3 regions of the Streptacidiphilus alkalitolerans genome follow, and region 1 is predicted to be linked to each of the others. Evidence: riboswitches for the same ligand, from Rfam matches in the RefSeq annotation. Region 1 holds a riboswitch; each other region holds the start of a gene.

The links. Region 1 has a riboswitch for S-adenosylmethionine ahead of thrC (threonine synthase). Riboswitches for the same ligand answer to the same signal wherever they lie in the genome.
Region 2: it holds a riboswitch for S-adenosylmethionine, as region 1 does, so the genes downstream of both, ACEZDG_RS24715 (aminotransferase class V-fold PLP-dependent enzyme) here and thrC (threonine synthase) in region 1, are expected to answer to the same signal.
Region 3: it holds a riboswitch for S-adenosylmethionine, as region 1 does, so the genes downstream of both, ACEZDG_RS18400 (putative leader peptide) here and thrC (threonine synthase) in region 1, are expected to answer to the same signal.

The regions. Positions count from the first base shown of each region.
Region 1 is NZ_JBHEZX010000003.1:466,481-470,866, forward strand. It holds gene ACEZDG_RS08895 (cold-shock protein) at 1-161, opposite strand, end outside; gene ACEZDG_RS08900 (MoaD/ThiS family protein) at 605-880, opposite strand; gene thrC (threonine synthase) at 877-2,172, opposite strand; SAM riboswitch class I at 2,166-2,300, opposite strand; gene ACEZDG_RS08910 (glucosyl-3-phosphoglycerate synthase) at 2,469-3,434, shown strand; gene ACEZDG_RS08915 (alpha,alpha-trehalose-phosphate synthase (UDP-forming)) at 3,465-4,386, shown strand, end outside.
Region 2 is NZ_JBHEZX010000011.1:231,583-235,968, forward strand. It holds gene ACEZDG_RS24705 (rhomboid family intramembrane serine protease) at 1-229, shown strand, start outside; gene ACEZDG_RS24710 (Lrp/AsnC family transcriptional regulator) at 226-507, shown strand; gene ACEZDG_RS24715 (aminotransferase class V-fold PLP-dependent enzyme) at 515-1,885, opposite strand; SAM riboswitch class IV at 1,941-2,061, opposite strand; gene trpD (anthranilate phosphoribosyltransferase) at 2,119-3,189, opposite strand; gene ACEZDG_RS24725 (hypothetical protein) at 3,265-3,678, opposite strand; gene ctaE (aa3-type cytochrome oxidase subunit III) at 4,001-4,386, shown strand, end outside.
Region 3 is NZ_JBHEZX010000007.1:237,180-241,565, reverse strand. It holds gene ACEZDG_RS18415 (amino acid ABC transporter ATP-binding protein) at 1-135, opposite strand, end outside; gene ACEZDG_RS18410 (amino acid ABC transporter permease) at 153-1,175, opposite strand; gene ACEZDG_RS18405 (putative leader peptide) at 1,299-1,409, opposite strand; SAM riboswitch class IV at 1,461-1,572, opposite strand; SAM riboswitch class IV at 1,760-1,872, shown strand; gene ACEZDG_RS18400 (putative leader peptide) at 1,884-1,982, shown strand; gene ACEZDG_RS18395 (LLM class flavin-dependent oxidoreductase) at 2,123-3,328, shown strand; gene ACEZDG_RS18390 (NtaA/DmoA family FMN-dependent monooxygenase) at 3,344-4,386, shown strand, end outside.

The DNA of each region.
Region 1 (4,386 bases):
CCCTGCGAGATCTCGAATTCGACCCGCTGGCCCTCCTCGAGCGACCGGTACCCGTCCATCTGGATCGCGCTGTAGTGGACGAACACGTCCGCACCACCGTCGACCGCGATGAAGCCGTACCCCTTCTCCGCGTTGAACCACTTGACGGTGCCCTGAGCCATTCCGTACTCCCCTATTACTGGCCCTTTCACGGACCGCACTCCGCGGACCGGATCGCGCACCGACGCTTTGCGCAACACGCGACCGACGCTGAATGTATCCACTCAGACGCCCTCTGCAACAGGGCGCACGGCGGAGAATTCTCGGGGATATTAAGGGGCACTGCGGTGCTTATGTCAACAAAGCGAGGCAAAGTACTCCGGACATAGCGGACCTGATAGACAAATCGCTTCAGGATTTCTCGGCGGACCCTTGGGGCGCAGCAGCCCCCTGGGCTGCAGGTGATGACAGATACCGAAGGAGAAGAGGTTTGAATACCGCGCCGACCGCGCAGCCTGCATCAACCGGAAGCCACTGTACCCCTACCGGGGGAAAGCGAAAGCCGGGGCACCCGCCCGGTAGGGAAGGGCGCCCCGGCTTTCGTCATGCAGTGAAACTAATTCGTTCAGCCACCGGCGACGGCGGGAATGATCGAGACCGCTCCGCCGTCGGAGATCACCGTCTCAAGACCGTCCGCGAAGCGCACGTCGTCGTCGTTCACATACACATTGACGAAACGCCGCAGCTTGCCGCTGTCGTCGAGGATCCGGCCGCGGATGCCGGTGTGGTTGGCCTCCAGGTCCTCGATGACGGCGGCGAGGGTCGCGCCCTCGGCCTTCACCTCGGCGGCGCCGCCGGTGTAGGTGCGGAGGATCGTCGGGATGCGAACGGAGACGCTCATGCGAGGCCAGCCTCTCGGAAGGAGTCCAGGGTGGGGCGGATGGTGGCGGACAGGCCGGTGGTGGGTTCCACCGCGTCCAGGGTCTTCAGACCGTCTCCGGTGTTCAGGACCACGGTCTCGGCTGCCGGGTCGAGCAGGCCGTTCTTGATCAGCTTCTGCAGTACACCCACGGTAACCCCGCCCGCGGTCTCGGCGAAGATCCCCTCGGTCCGCGCCAGCAGCTTGATCGCGTCCACGACCTGCTCGTCGTTGACGTCCTCGACCGCCCCGCCGGTACGGCGGCAGATGTCCAGCACATAGGGGCCGTCGGCCGGGTTGCCGATCGCCAGCGACTTGGCGATGGTGTTCGGCTTCTGCGGGCGGATCACGTCGCGGCCGGTCTTGAAGGCGACCGAGACCGGCGAGCAGCCCTCGGCCTGGGCCCCGAAGATCTTGTAGGGCTTGTCCTCGACCAGGCCGAGCGCGATCAGCTCCTTCAGCCCCTTGTCGATCTTCGTCAGCTGCGAGCCGGAGGCGATCGGGATCACCAGCTGGTCCGGCAGCCGCCAGCCCAGCTGCTCGCAGATCTCGTACGCCAGGGTCTTCGAGCCCTCGCCGTAGTACGGGCGCAGGTTGACGTTGACGAAGCCCCAGCCCTCGCCGGCCGGGTCGCCGATCAGCTCCGAGCAGAAGCGGTTCACATCGTCGTAGTTGCCCTCGATGCCGACCAGCTCGCCGCCGTACACCGCGGCCATCACGATCTTGCCCTGCTCCAGGTCCTGCGGGATGAACACGCAGGAGCGCAGCCCGGTACGGGCCGCGGCGGCGCCCACCGCGCCGGCCAGGTTGCCGGTGGAGGAGCAGGAGAGGGTGGTGAAGCCGAAGGTGCGGGCGGCCTCGACCGCGATCGCGACGACCCGGTCCTTGAAGGAGTGGGTCGGGTTGCCGGAGTCGTCCTTGACGTACAGGCCGCCGGTGATCCCCAGCTCGCGGGCCAGGTTGTCGGCCTTGACCAGCTTGGTCCAGCCCGGGTTGATGTTCGGCCGGGTCGCCACGTCGGCCGGGACCGGCAGCAGCGGGGCGTAGCGCCAGATGTTCGCCGGGCCCGCCTCGATCTGCGCCCGCAGCGCCTCGGGGTCGCCGCTGGGCAGCTCGTAGGCCACCTCGAGGGGCCCGAAGCACTCGGTACAGGCGAAGTCGGGGGCGAGCGGGGTCCGCGCACCGCACTCCCTGCAGGACAGGGCGACGGCGGGACCGAAAGACTCGGGTGTGACAGTTGCAGCAGCCATGATGGCGAGGCCCTCTCTCCTCATCTTCCCCGCGGCGCGTTTCGCCGCAGGACGGAATTGGCACCTTCCCCACCAGGGCCTTGACGGCTGTAGCTGGCAGGAGGGTTGCCGGGACTTCAACGGGCCGTTCCCTCAGTCCCTCTGGATGAGCTCTATGGCGGACCGTTCGCTCCTGGTCCGCATTTGTGATGATGGCAGTGCGTCCGCCGTGCGGCGGGCGTCTGTCATCCCCAAGACTGTAACCGAAGCGACGTCGGCGATCACTGGGCGTCCGCGAGACGAGACGCGCATCACGGCTCGTGCCACACCAGAGGAGTCCTGTGCTTGACGAGGTCGCGGACTGGCTGCGCCACCGCTCCTGGGCGGCCGACGACCGCTCGCTGCCCGAACTGCTCGCCGCCAAGGAGGCGACCGGAAGCACCGTCAGCGTCGTGCTGCCCGCACTGGATGAGGAGGCCACGGTCGGCGGAATCGTCTCCGCCATCCGCCGCGACCTGATGGACGCCGTGCCGCTGGTGGACGAACTGGTCGTGGTCGACTCCGGCTCCAGCGACCGCACCGGGCAGGCCGCCGCCGCGGCCGGGGCCCGGGTGGTGCACCGCGACTCGATACTCCCCGAGCTGCCCGCGCTGCCCGGCAAGGGCGAGGTGCTGTGGCGCTCGCTCCTCGCGACCAGCGGCGACATCGTCTGCTTCATCGACGCCGACCTGCGCGAGTTCGACTCCGCCTTCGTCTCCGGCATCGTCGGGCCGCTGCTCACCGAACCCGAGGTGGCCTTCGTCAAGGCCATGTACGACCGGCCGCTGGAGACCGGCGACACGGTGATCCCGGCCGGCGGCGGCCGGGTCACCGAGCTGGTCGCCCGCCCGCTGCTGAACCTCTACTGGCCGCTGCTGGCCGGCTTCGTCCAGCCGCTCGGCGGCGAGTACGCGGCGCGGCGCTCACTGCTGGAACGGCTGCCCTTCGCCACCGGCTACGGCGTCGAGCTCGGCCTGCTGGTGGACGCGCTGGAACTGGCCGGCCTCGACGCCCTGGCCCAGGTGGACGTCGGCGTCCGGCACCACCGGCACCAGGACGCGCAGGCGCTCGGCCGGATGGCCGCCGCCATCCAGCTCACCGCGCTCGACCGGCTGGCCCGCAGCAACCGGATCAAGGCCGCGGACGACCTGGCCCGGCCCAGACTCACCCAGTTCACCCGCACCGCGGCGGGATTCACCCCCAGCACCGCCGACATCGCGGCCACCGACCGGCCACCCGTCGTCACGCTCACCGCGAACGACGTTTGACCCGGTCACGAGCAGGCAAGGCTGAGCATCATGGTCACAGCTAGTCCGGCATCGATTCTGCTCGCCTCCAACCGGGGCCCGATCTCGTTCACGGTCGAGGACGACGGCACCCTGACGCCACGCCGGGGCGGCGGCGGGCTGGTGTCGGGGCTCAGCGCCATCGGCGACGAGGTCGACTCGGTCTGGGTCTGCGCCGCGCTGTCGGAGGGCGACCGCGCCGCGACCCGGCAGGGCCTCGACGACCCGTCCGTGCGCATGCTGGACATCGACCCGGGCACCTTCGCCCGCGCCTACAACGGCATCGCCAACTCCACCCTCTGGTTCGTGCACCACCTCATCTACAACACGCCGACCACCCCGGTCTTCGGCAGCTCCTTCCGCCGCGAGTGGGCCTCCTACGAGGCGTACAACACGGCCTTCGCCGAGGCGCTGGCGGAGAACGCCGCGCCCGGCGCGACCGTGCTGGTCCAGGACTACCACCTGTCACTGACACCCCGGCTGCTCCGCGAACTGCGCCCCGACCTGCGGATCGGGCACTTCTCGCACACCCCCTGGGCCCCGCCGGACTACTACCGGCTGCTGCCCGACGACGTGGGCCGGGACGTCCTGGCCGGGATCCTCGGCGCGGACCGCGCCGGGTTCCTCACCCGGCGCTGGGCCGGGGCCTTCGCCGACTGCTGCGAGGCCGTGCTCGGCGCCGAGGTCGACCGGGACGCGCTGACCATCACCTACAAGGGCCGGACCACCCGGCTCGGCGTGCACCCGCTGGGCGCCGACGGCGACTTCCTGCGCGAGCGGTCGCACCGTCCGGACGTGGACTCCCGGCTGGCCACCCTGCGCGAGGCCGTCGGCGACCGGAAGACCGTGGTCCGGGTGGACCGGACCGAGCTGTCCAAGAACATCGTCCGCGGCCTGCACGCCTACCGGCACCTGCTGCGGACCCGGCCGGAAT
Region 2 (4,386 bases), on a different contig from region 1:
CCTGCTGTTCCTGCCGCTGCGCTTCCCGGCCTGGGTGGTGCTCGGCGTGTGGTTCGGGATCCAGTGGGCCTCGGTGGGCGCGCCCTCCGCCGCCGTCACCGGGGTCGCCTACACCGCCCATCTGATCGGCTTCGCCGGCGGCTTCCTGTTCGCCTGGCTGCTGTACTGCCGCAGCCGTGGATACCCTGGCCGGACCAAACCGCGCCTGCTTCCAGGAGAACCACCGTGATCACCGCGATCGTGCTCATCAAGACCAGCGTCGACCGGATCCCCGAGATCGCCGAGTCGATCGCCGCGATCGACGGCGTCAGCGAGGTGTACTCGGTCACCGGGCAGCACGACCTGGTGGCCATGGTCCGGGTCCGCGCCCACGAGGAACTGGCCGAGGTGATCCCCGGTCAGGTCAACAAGGTGCCCGGGGTGGAGTCCACCGAGACCCACATCGCCTTCCGCACCTACTCCCGGCACGACCTGGACGCGGCCTTCGCCCTGGGCCTGGACGAGTAGCAGCAGCTCACGGCTGGCGGCGGGTGTCCGGCACGCAGCGCCCGCCCTCGGTCCGGTAGGCCCACCGCGCGCCCTCGGTGACCAGCTCGCGCACCGCGGCGACGAAGCGGTCCACGTGCTCGTCCGGGGTGCCCGCGCCGAAGCTGACCCGGATCGCGTTGAGGCTGCGCTCCCCCGGCAGCGCCTCGGGCGCACCGCACTCGGACGGCGGGGCCTCTTCGCCACCCAGCAGGGTGCGCACCAGCGGGTGGGCGCAGAACAGTCCGTCGCGGACGCCGATGCCGTACTCGGCGGACAGCGCGGCGGAGAAGTGCGAGCTGTTCCAGTCCTGGACCACGAAGGACAGCACACCGACCCGCGGGTGCTCCTCACCGAACAGGGTCAGCACCTTGACCTGCGGGATCTCGGCCAGGCCGGCCCGCAGTCGGCCGATCAGGTACTGCTCACGGGCCACCAGGCCCTCGAACCCGGCCTCGGTGAGCGCCTTGCAGGCGGAGGCGATGGCATAGGCGCCGATGACATTGGGCGAGCCCGCCTCGTGCCGCGCCGGGCCCTGCTGCCACTCCACCGCGACCGAGCCGTCGGCCTCCCTGGCCACGCTGCGGCTGGCGCCGCCGCCGGCCAGGTAGGGCTCGGCGGCGTCCAGCCAGTCGCTGCGGCCGGCCAGCACGCCCGCGCCGAAGGGGGCGTAGAGCTTGTGCCCGGAGAAGGCCACCCAGTCCACGTCGAGGTCGCGGACCGAGACCGGGTGGTGCGGGGCCAACTGGGCGGCGTCCAGCACGATCCGGGCCCCGTGGCGGTGCGCCGTCGCGGCCAGCTCGCGGACCGGCCAGATCTCCCCGGTGACATTGGACGCGCCGGTGACGCAGACCAGCTTCGGCCCCTCGGGACACTGCGCCAGCGCCTGGTCCAGCGCCGCCACCGCCTCCTGCGGCGAGCGCGGGGCGCGCAGGTAGCTGACACCGACGTCCTCGCGGCGCCAGGGCAGCAGCGAGGCGTGGTGCTCGGTCTCGAAGACGAACACCCGGGTTCCGGCCGGCAGCACCGAGGCCAGCAGGTTCAGCGAGTCGGTGGTGGCCCGGGTGAAGACCACCTGGTCGCCGTCGCGCAGGTCGAGGAACTCGGCGACGGTGGCCCGGCTCTGCTCGAACAGGTCGGTGGAGAGCTGGGACAGGTAGCCGGCCCCGCGGTGCACGCTGCCGTAGTAGGGGGCGTAGGCGGCCACGTCGTCCCAGACCCGCTGCAGGGCCGGGGCGCTGGCGGCGTAGTCCAGGGCGGCATAGCTGACCTTCTCGCCGCCGACCAGCGGCACCTCGACGTCGCGGCCGAGCACGGCGAGCGGCTCACAGACGGAAACGGTATCGGCGTACGCGGACATAACGGCCCCTCCAGGGCATCCAGTGGACCCCTGGCCAATGGCCGCACAACTGAGGGATCCGCGCTTGCCCTGCGGCAGTGTTGCCGAAGGGCCTGGTCGTCACCCGGAAGCACCCCGCCACGGAAGGAGGGTTGCCGGACAGCAAGCCGGGGCTAATGACGCTGTCACTCGTGACCTGTGAAGAAGTATGACAGGGGTCCACCCGCTGGGCGAACCCCTGTCCAGGATATGAACTACGCGTGCGTCGCCGCAGCCCAGCGGGCCAGCACCGCTTCGGCCGCACCGGAGTCGATCGACTCCGCGGTGCGCTTCATCGCCGCCGCCAGCTGCTCCGCCAGCGGGGCCGCGGTCTGGTCCAGGGCGACCAGGGCCGAGGCCGAGTTGAGCAGCACCGCGTCCCGCACCGGGCCGTGCTCCCCGGCGAAGACCCGGCGGGCGACCGCGGCGTTGTAGGCGGAGTCGGCGCCGCGCAGGGCCTCGATGCCGACGTACTCGATGCCGACGTCGTGCGGGTCGAAGGTGCTGCGCTCGACCTCGCCGTCACGCACCTGCCAGACCGTGGACGTGCCGGTGACGGTCAGCTCGTCCAGGCCGTCGTCGCCGCGGAAGACCAGCGCGGACGCCCCGCGCCTGGCCAGCACGCCGGCGATCAGCCCGGCCATCCGGCTGTCGAAGCAGCCCACCGCGTTGGCCCGGACCCGGGCCGGGTTGGTGAGTGGGCCGAGCAGGTTGAAGGAGGTGGGGATGCCCAGGTCGCCGCGGGCCGGGGCGGCGTGGCGCATCGCCGGGTGGAACACCGGGGCCGGGCAGTAGGTGATGCCGGCCTCGGCCGCCACCTCGGCCACCCGGCGGGGCGTCAGCCCCAGGTTCACGCCCAGCTTCTCCAGCACGTCGGTCGCGCCGCTGGCCGAGGAGGCGGCCCGGTTGCCGTGCTTGACCACCAGCGCACCGGCCCCGGCCGCGACCACCGCCGACATGGTGGAGATGTTCACGGTCTTGGCCCGGTCGCCGCCGGTGCCGACGATGTCCACCGCCCGGCCCGGCACCTCGATCACGGTGGCGTGCCGGTACATGGCCTCCACCAGGCCGGTGATCTCCTCCACGGTCTCGCCCTTGGCCCGCAGCGCCACCATGAAACCGGCCACCTGGGCCGGGGTGGCCTCCCCGGTCATGATCCGGTCCATCGCCCAGGAGGTCTCCGCGGCCGACAGGTCGGTGCGGGCGATCAGCGCGCTGAGGACGTCCGGCCAGGAGCGCGCCTGCACGGGGTCGCCGCCGCCGTCAGCAGGAAACACGTTCGCCATGGCCGTGGGCCTCTCACTTGTTCAAGGATGGAGGACCACAGCCTAGCGACCGGCCAAACGCCGGGACGGCAGATCTCAGCCGACGAGATGCGCGGTTCCGCTGCGCAGCAGGGTGGTCGCCGTGGCGGCCAGCGCCACCGGGTCGACCGGTGCGGCGACGGCCGCGTCGGCCCGGCTCCAGGCGGCCAGCCAGGAGTCCTGCGGCCGGCCGATCAGCACCAGCACCGGGGGGCAGCCGTAGATCTCGTCCTTGAGCTGGCGGCACAGGCCCATCCCGCCGACCGGGGTGGCCTCGCCGTCCAGCACCAGCAGGTCGAGCCGGCGCCCGCCCTTGGCGTGCGCGTCCAGGGCCTTGATGACGGCGGGCTCGGTGGCGCACTCCAGGTACTGAATCTCCGCCAGGTCCGCGGCGGGCCGCTTCCCCAGCGCCAGCAGCACCTGCTCGCGGGTGTTTCGGTCGTCGCTGTAGACAAGAACGTTCAGTGCCATCGTCCGTTATCCCCCTGGGAGGCGATCAGGCTGGAAAGTGATCGGGCTCACTTCGGCGTCTCGCGGATGCTACTCCCGAAGAGGGTGCCGAAGCACCGGTGCGTACGGTGGAGATCGTCCCGGCAGCCGTCCGGCCGTCCGAGGTTCACCATTTAGAGGGACCCTCCGGCCTGTCGCGCGAAGGCACCCGCGCGGAAGCCCCCCCGCCGTTCGGGCTACCTGCCTGGTCGTCAGGGGTCCGGCACCCGGCGGAGGGTACGTCACGGTGCGGACACACCGAGGAACCACCCCCGGGGTGAAGACGGAATAAGCGACCGACATAATGGCCGTCGTGGCGACAGCAACTGCAGTAGAAACCGGACACGCTCACGGATCGGTCAACCGGCCGAACCTGGTCAGCGTGGGAACCATCGTCTGGCTCGCATCCGAGCTGATGTTCTTCGCGGCCCTGTTCGCGATGTACTTCACACTCCGCTCGGTGACCGGGACGGACTACTGGCATTCCCTCAACGAGGCCCTGAACGTCCCCTTCGCTTCGGTGAACACCACCGTCCTGGTGCTCTCTTCCTTCACCTGCCAGATGGGTGTCTTCGCCGCAGAGCGCGGCGATGTGAAGAAGCTCCGGGCCTGGTTCATGGTCACCTTCGTCATGGGTGCGATGTTCATCGGCGGTCAGATCTACGAGTACACGGACCTGGTGAAGGTTGA
Region 3 (4,386 bases), on a different contig from region 1:
GCGCAGCAGGGTCGACTTGCCCGAGCCCGAGGGGCCGAGCAGCACGGTCACCTCGCCCTCGCCCACGTCCAGGTCCACCCCGTCCAGCACCAAGTGGGCGCCGAAGCTCTTGCGCAGGCCACGGATCCGGACCAGCGGCTGCCCGGTGCCGGTCATGAGAGCACCGCCGCACCGCGTCCGGTCCGCCCCAGCAGCGGGATGTTGCCGCGCAGCACCCGCCAGAAGCCTTCTCCGCCACGGCGGTTGCTGCCCCTGGCGTAGTGGCGCTCGACGAAGTACTGCCCGATCGAGAGCAGCGTGGTGAGGATGACGTACCAGAGCGTCGCCACCAGCAGCAGCGGGATGATCAGGAAGTTCTGGTTGTAGATCAGCTGGGACGAGTAGAGCAGGTCCTGCACCGCGATGACGCTGACGATCGAGGTCGCCTTGAGCATCCCGATCAGCAGGTTGCCGGAGGCCGGGACGATGGCCGGCATCGCCTGCGGCAGCACGATCCTGCGGAAGATCCGCGCGTTGCCGAGGCCCAGCGCCTGGGCCGCCTCGGTCTGGCCGTGCTCGACCGAGAGGATGCCGCCGCGGACGATCTCGGAGGAGAAGGCGGCCACGTCCAGGGTCAGCCCGATGAAGGCGGCCAGGATCCCGCTGAACAGGTGCGCGGTCCGCACCGTCGCGAGCTCCGGGCCGAACGGGATGCCCAGCGACAACTGCGGGTAGAGCGACGCCAGTTCATACCAGAACAGCAGCTGCACCAGGATCGGGACCGAGCGGATCAGCCAGACGAAGCCGAAGCTCAGCGTGCGCAGCACCGGGTTCCTGGACAGCCGCATCGCGGCCACCCCGATGCCCAGCACATAGCCGGTGGCCATCACCGCCGCGGTGAGCCAGAGCGTCAGCTCCAGGCCGCGCAGGATCGAGCCGCTCAGGAAGAAGCTGCCGACCGTGCCCCACTGGAACCGGCTGTTGGTGAACACCGTGTGCACGAACATGGCGAACAGCACCAGCAGCACCAGCGCCGAGACCCACTGGCCCGGACGGCGCAGCGGCACCAGCTTCGCGGCGAGCAGCTGCTCGTCCGGCACCGCGTGGTGCGCGGGCTGGACGTCCGACTTCGGGGTGTCCGAGGGCGGCGGTTCCGGCGGCGCGGGTATCCGCGCAGGGGTTTCCGAACGGCTCATGGTGTGTGCTTTCCGTCCCGTGGGGGCGCAGCATCACTCCGCGGCCCGGCGGGCGGGACGGGGTGACGGCGAGGGTGAGGGCGTGGTCGAGTCAGATCTCGGCGCGGCAGGGCGCGAGCGCGGTCAACAGACCGGGGCTGTCCTCGGACAAAGGGCGCTGCTCACCCGAAGCAGGTCGACATGGCGCCGCGCGACCCGCGACTGGAAGGACCCCTGCGGGCGCGGCGTGCTCATCGAGCGCTGTACCTGCATGTGGATCACCTCACCGTCTTCCGGCCCCGTGGGGCCTCGCGCTTACAGGAGAACTGTCGTCCTGTCGGGTCGTCACCTGGAGCACCCCACCGCGTCGGAGGGTTGCCGGTCAGCAAGCCAGGGCTTGACGCTGACGCTCGTAACCAGGGCTTACGTTAACCGCTCGGCGGCTTTTAGACAATGCCTATGGATCTGATGGGGATGCGATCCCGGCCTGCGGGAAGACTTCGCGGCCAAGCCGTGTTGTGGTCAAGGGAGTTGGTATTCGCTCGAACGCGAGTCGATCTCCGGGGATTGTGTTCGGCGCCCAACCGGAGCTACCGTGAGCCCCAGGTTACGAGCGTCAGCGACAAGCCCTGGCTTGCTGACCAGCAACCCTCCGACGCGGCGGGGTGCTCCAGGTGACGACCAGGCGGTGCCGGACCCGGCCCCGCAAGCGCGAGATTGAAGGCGGAGGTGACTGCGGTGCGTCGAGCCATCGGCACGTACTCGCGTCGACACATCGATCTTCAGCGCATCGCCAGCGCACTCTGTACGGCCGGTCACTCGGCCTGAGCCGCAGCGCTCTGTCGTAAACGCGCCTACCTCCCTCCCCGCACAGCCGACGCCGCCCCGGGCCAGTCCCGGCGCGGGTTCCGTTCGGCATGCCCTCCGCACCGGTGGAGCCCCCACCCGAGCAGGAAGCGACACCCCCCATGCCTCAACCAGACCCTGCCCTCCACCTCGCCGTCGCCCTGGACGGCGCCGGCTGGCACCCCGCCGCCTGGCGCGAACCGGCCGCCCGGCCGAAGGACCTGCTCACCGCGGCGTACTGGGCCGACCTGGTCGCCGAGGCCGAGCGGGGGCTGCTGGACTTCGTCACCATCGAGGACTCGCTCGGCCTGCAGTCCTCCAGCCACTTCGACGAGGACCGGCGCACCGACCAGGTCCGCGGCCGACTGGACGCGGTGCTGATCGCCGCCCGGATCGCACCGCTGACCAGCAACATCGGGCTGATCCCGACCGCGGTGGCGACCCACACCGAGCCGTTCCACCTCTCCAAGGCGATCGCCACCCTGGACTACGTCAGCACCGGCCGGGCCGGCCTCCGGGTCCAGGTCTCCGGGCGCCCCTTCGAGGCCGAGCTCTTCGGCCGGCGCACGGTGCCGCCGTTCCGGCTGGAGGACTTCGACCAGCCCCAGGTCCAGGCGCTAGTCGCGGACCTGTTCGACGAGGCCGCCGACTACGTCGAGGCGGTCCGCCGGCTCTGGGACAGCTGGGAGGACGACGCGGAGATCCGCGACACCGCCACCGGCCGCTTCGTGGACCGCGACAAGCTGCACTACATCGACTTCGAGGGGGCGAGGTTCAGCGTCAAGGGGCCGTCGATCACCCCGCGCCCGCCGCAGGGACAGCCGGTGGTCGCGGCCCTGGCGCACGCGACCATCCCCTACCGGCTGGTCGCCCGCTCCACCGACGTCGGCTTCGTCACCCCGCGCGGCGCCGAGGACGCCCGGGCCATCCTGGCCGAGATCCGCGCCGAACAGGCCGCCGCCGGCCGGGCCGAGGAGACCGTGCACGTCTTCGGCGACCTGGTGGTGTTCCTGGACGACGACGCCGACGCGGCAGCCGCCCGCAGGGACCGGCTGGACCAGCTGGCCGGCGCCCCGTACAGCAGCGACGCCCAGGTGTTCACCGGGACCGCCGCGCAGCTCGCGGACCAGCTGCAGGAGTGGCAGCAGGCCGGTCTGACCGGGTTCCGGCTGCGTCCCGCCGCCGTCCCGCACGACCTGGAGCAGATCACCCGCCGCCTGGTGCCGGAGCTGCAGCGCCGCGGCGCCTTCCGCACCGGCTACGAGGCCGACACCCTGCGCGGGCTGCTGGGCCTGGCCCGTCCCGCCAACCGCTACGCCGCCGTCTGAGGAGAGGTCCGACCCATGAGCAAGCCACTGAAGCAGATCCACCTCGCGGCGCACTTCCCCGGCGTCAACAACACCACGGTGTGGAGCGACCCCGAGGCCGGAAGCCACATCGAGTTCAGCTCCTTCGCCCACTTCGCCAGGACCGCCGAGCGCGCCAAGTTCGACTTCCTCTTCCTGGCCGAGGGCCTGCGGCTGCGCGAGCAGGGCGGGAAGATCTACGACCTGGACGTGGTCGGCCGCCCCGACACCTTCACCGTGCTGGCCGCGCTGGCCGCCGTCACCGAGCGGATCGGCCTGACCGGCACCATCAACTCCACCTTCAACGAGCCCTACGAGGTGGCCCGGCAGTTCGCCTCGCTGGACCACCTCTCGGACGGGCGGGCCGCCTGGAACGTGGTCACCTCCTGGGACGCCTTCACCGGCGAGAACTTCCGCCGCGGCGGCTTCCTCAAGCAGGAGGACCGCTACTCCCGGGCCCAGCAGTTCCTGCAGACCACCCAGGAGCTGTTTGACTCCTGGGACGGCGGCGAGATCCTCGCCGACCAGGAGTCCGGGCAGTTCCTCCGCGACCCCGAGGCCGGCCGCTTCGAGCACCACGACCAGCACTTCGACATCGCCGGGCGGTTCAACGTCCCGCGCAGCCCGCAGGGGCGCCCGGTGATCTTCCAGGCCGGCGACTCGGAGGAGGGCCGCGAGTTCGCCGCCTCCACCGCCGACGCCATCTTCAGCCGGCACAGCACCCTGGACGCCGGCCGCGCCTTCTACACCGACGTCAAGGGCCGGCTACCCCGCTACGGCCGGGGCCGGGACGAGCTGCTGATCCTGCCCGCCGCCACCTTCGTGCTCGGCGACACCGACGCCGAGGCCGTCGAGCAGGCCCGCGAGGTGCGCCGGGCGCAGGTCAGCGGGCAGACCGCGATCAAGTTCCTGGAGCAGCTCTGGAACCGCGACCTCAGCTCCTACGACCCGGACGGGCCGCTCCCGGAGATCGACCCCGACCTCGGCGAGCACACCATCGCCCGGGGCCGGGCCAGCGTCCGGATGTTCCGCGACCCGCT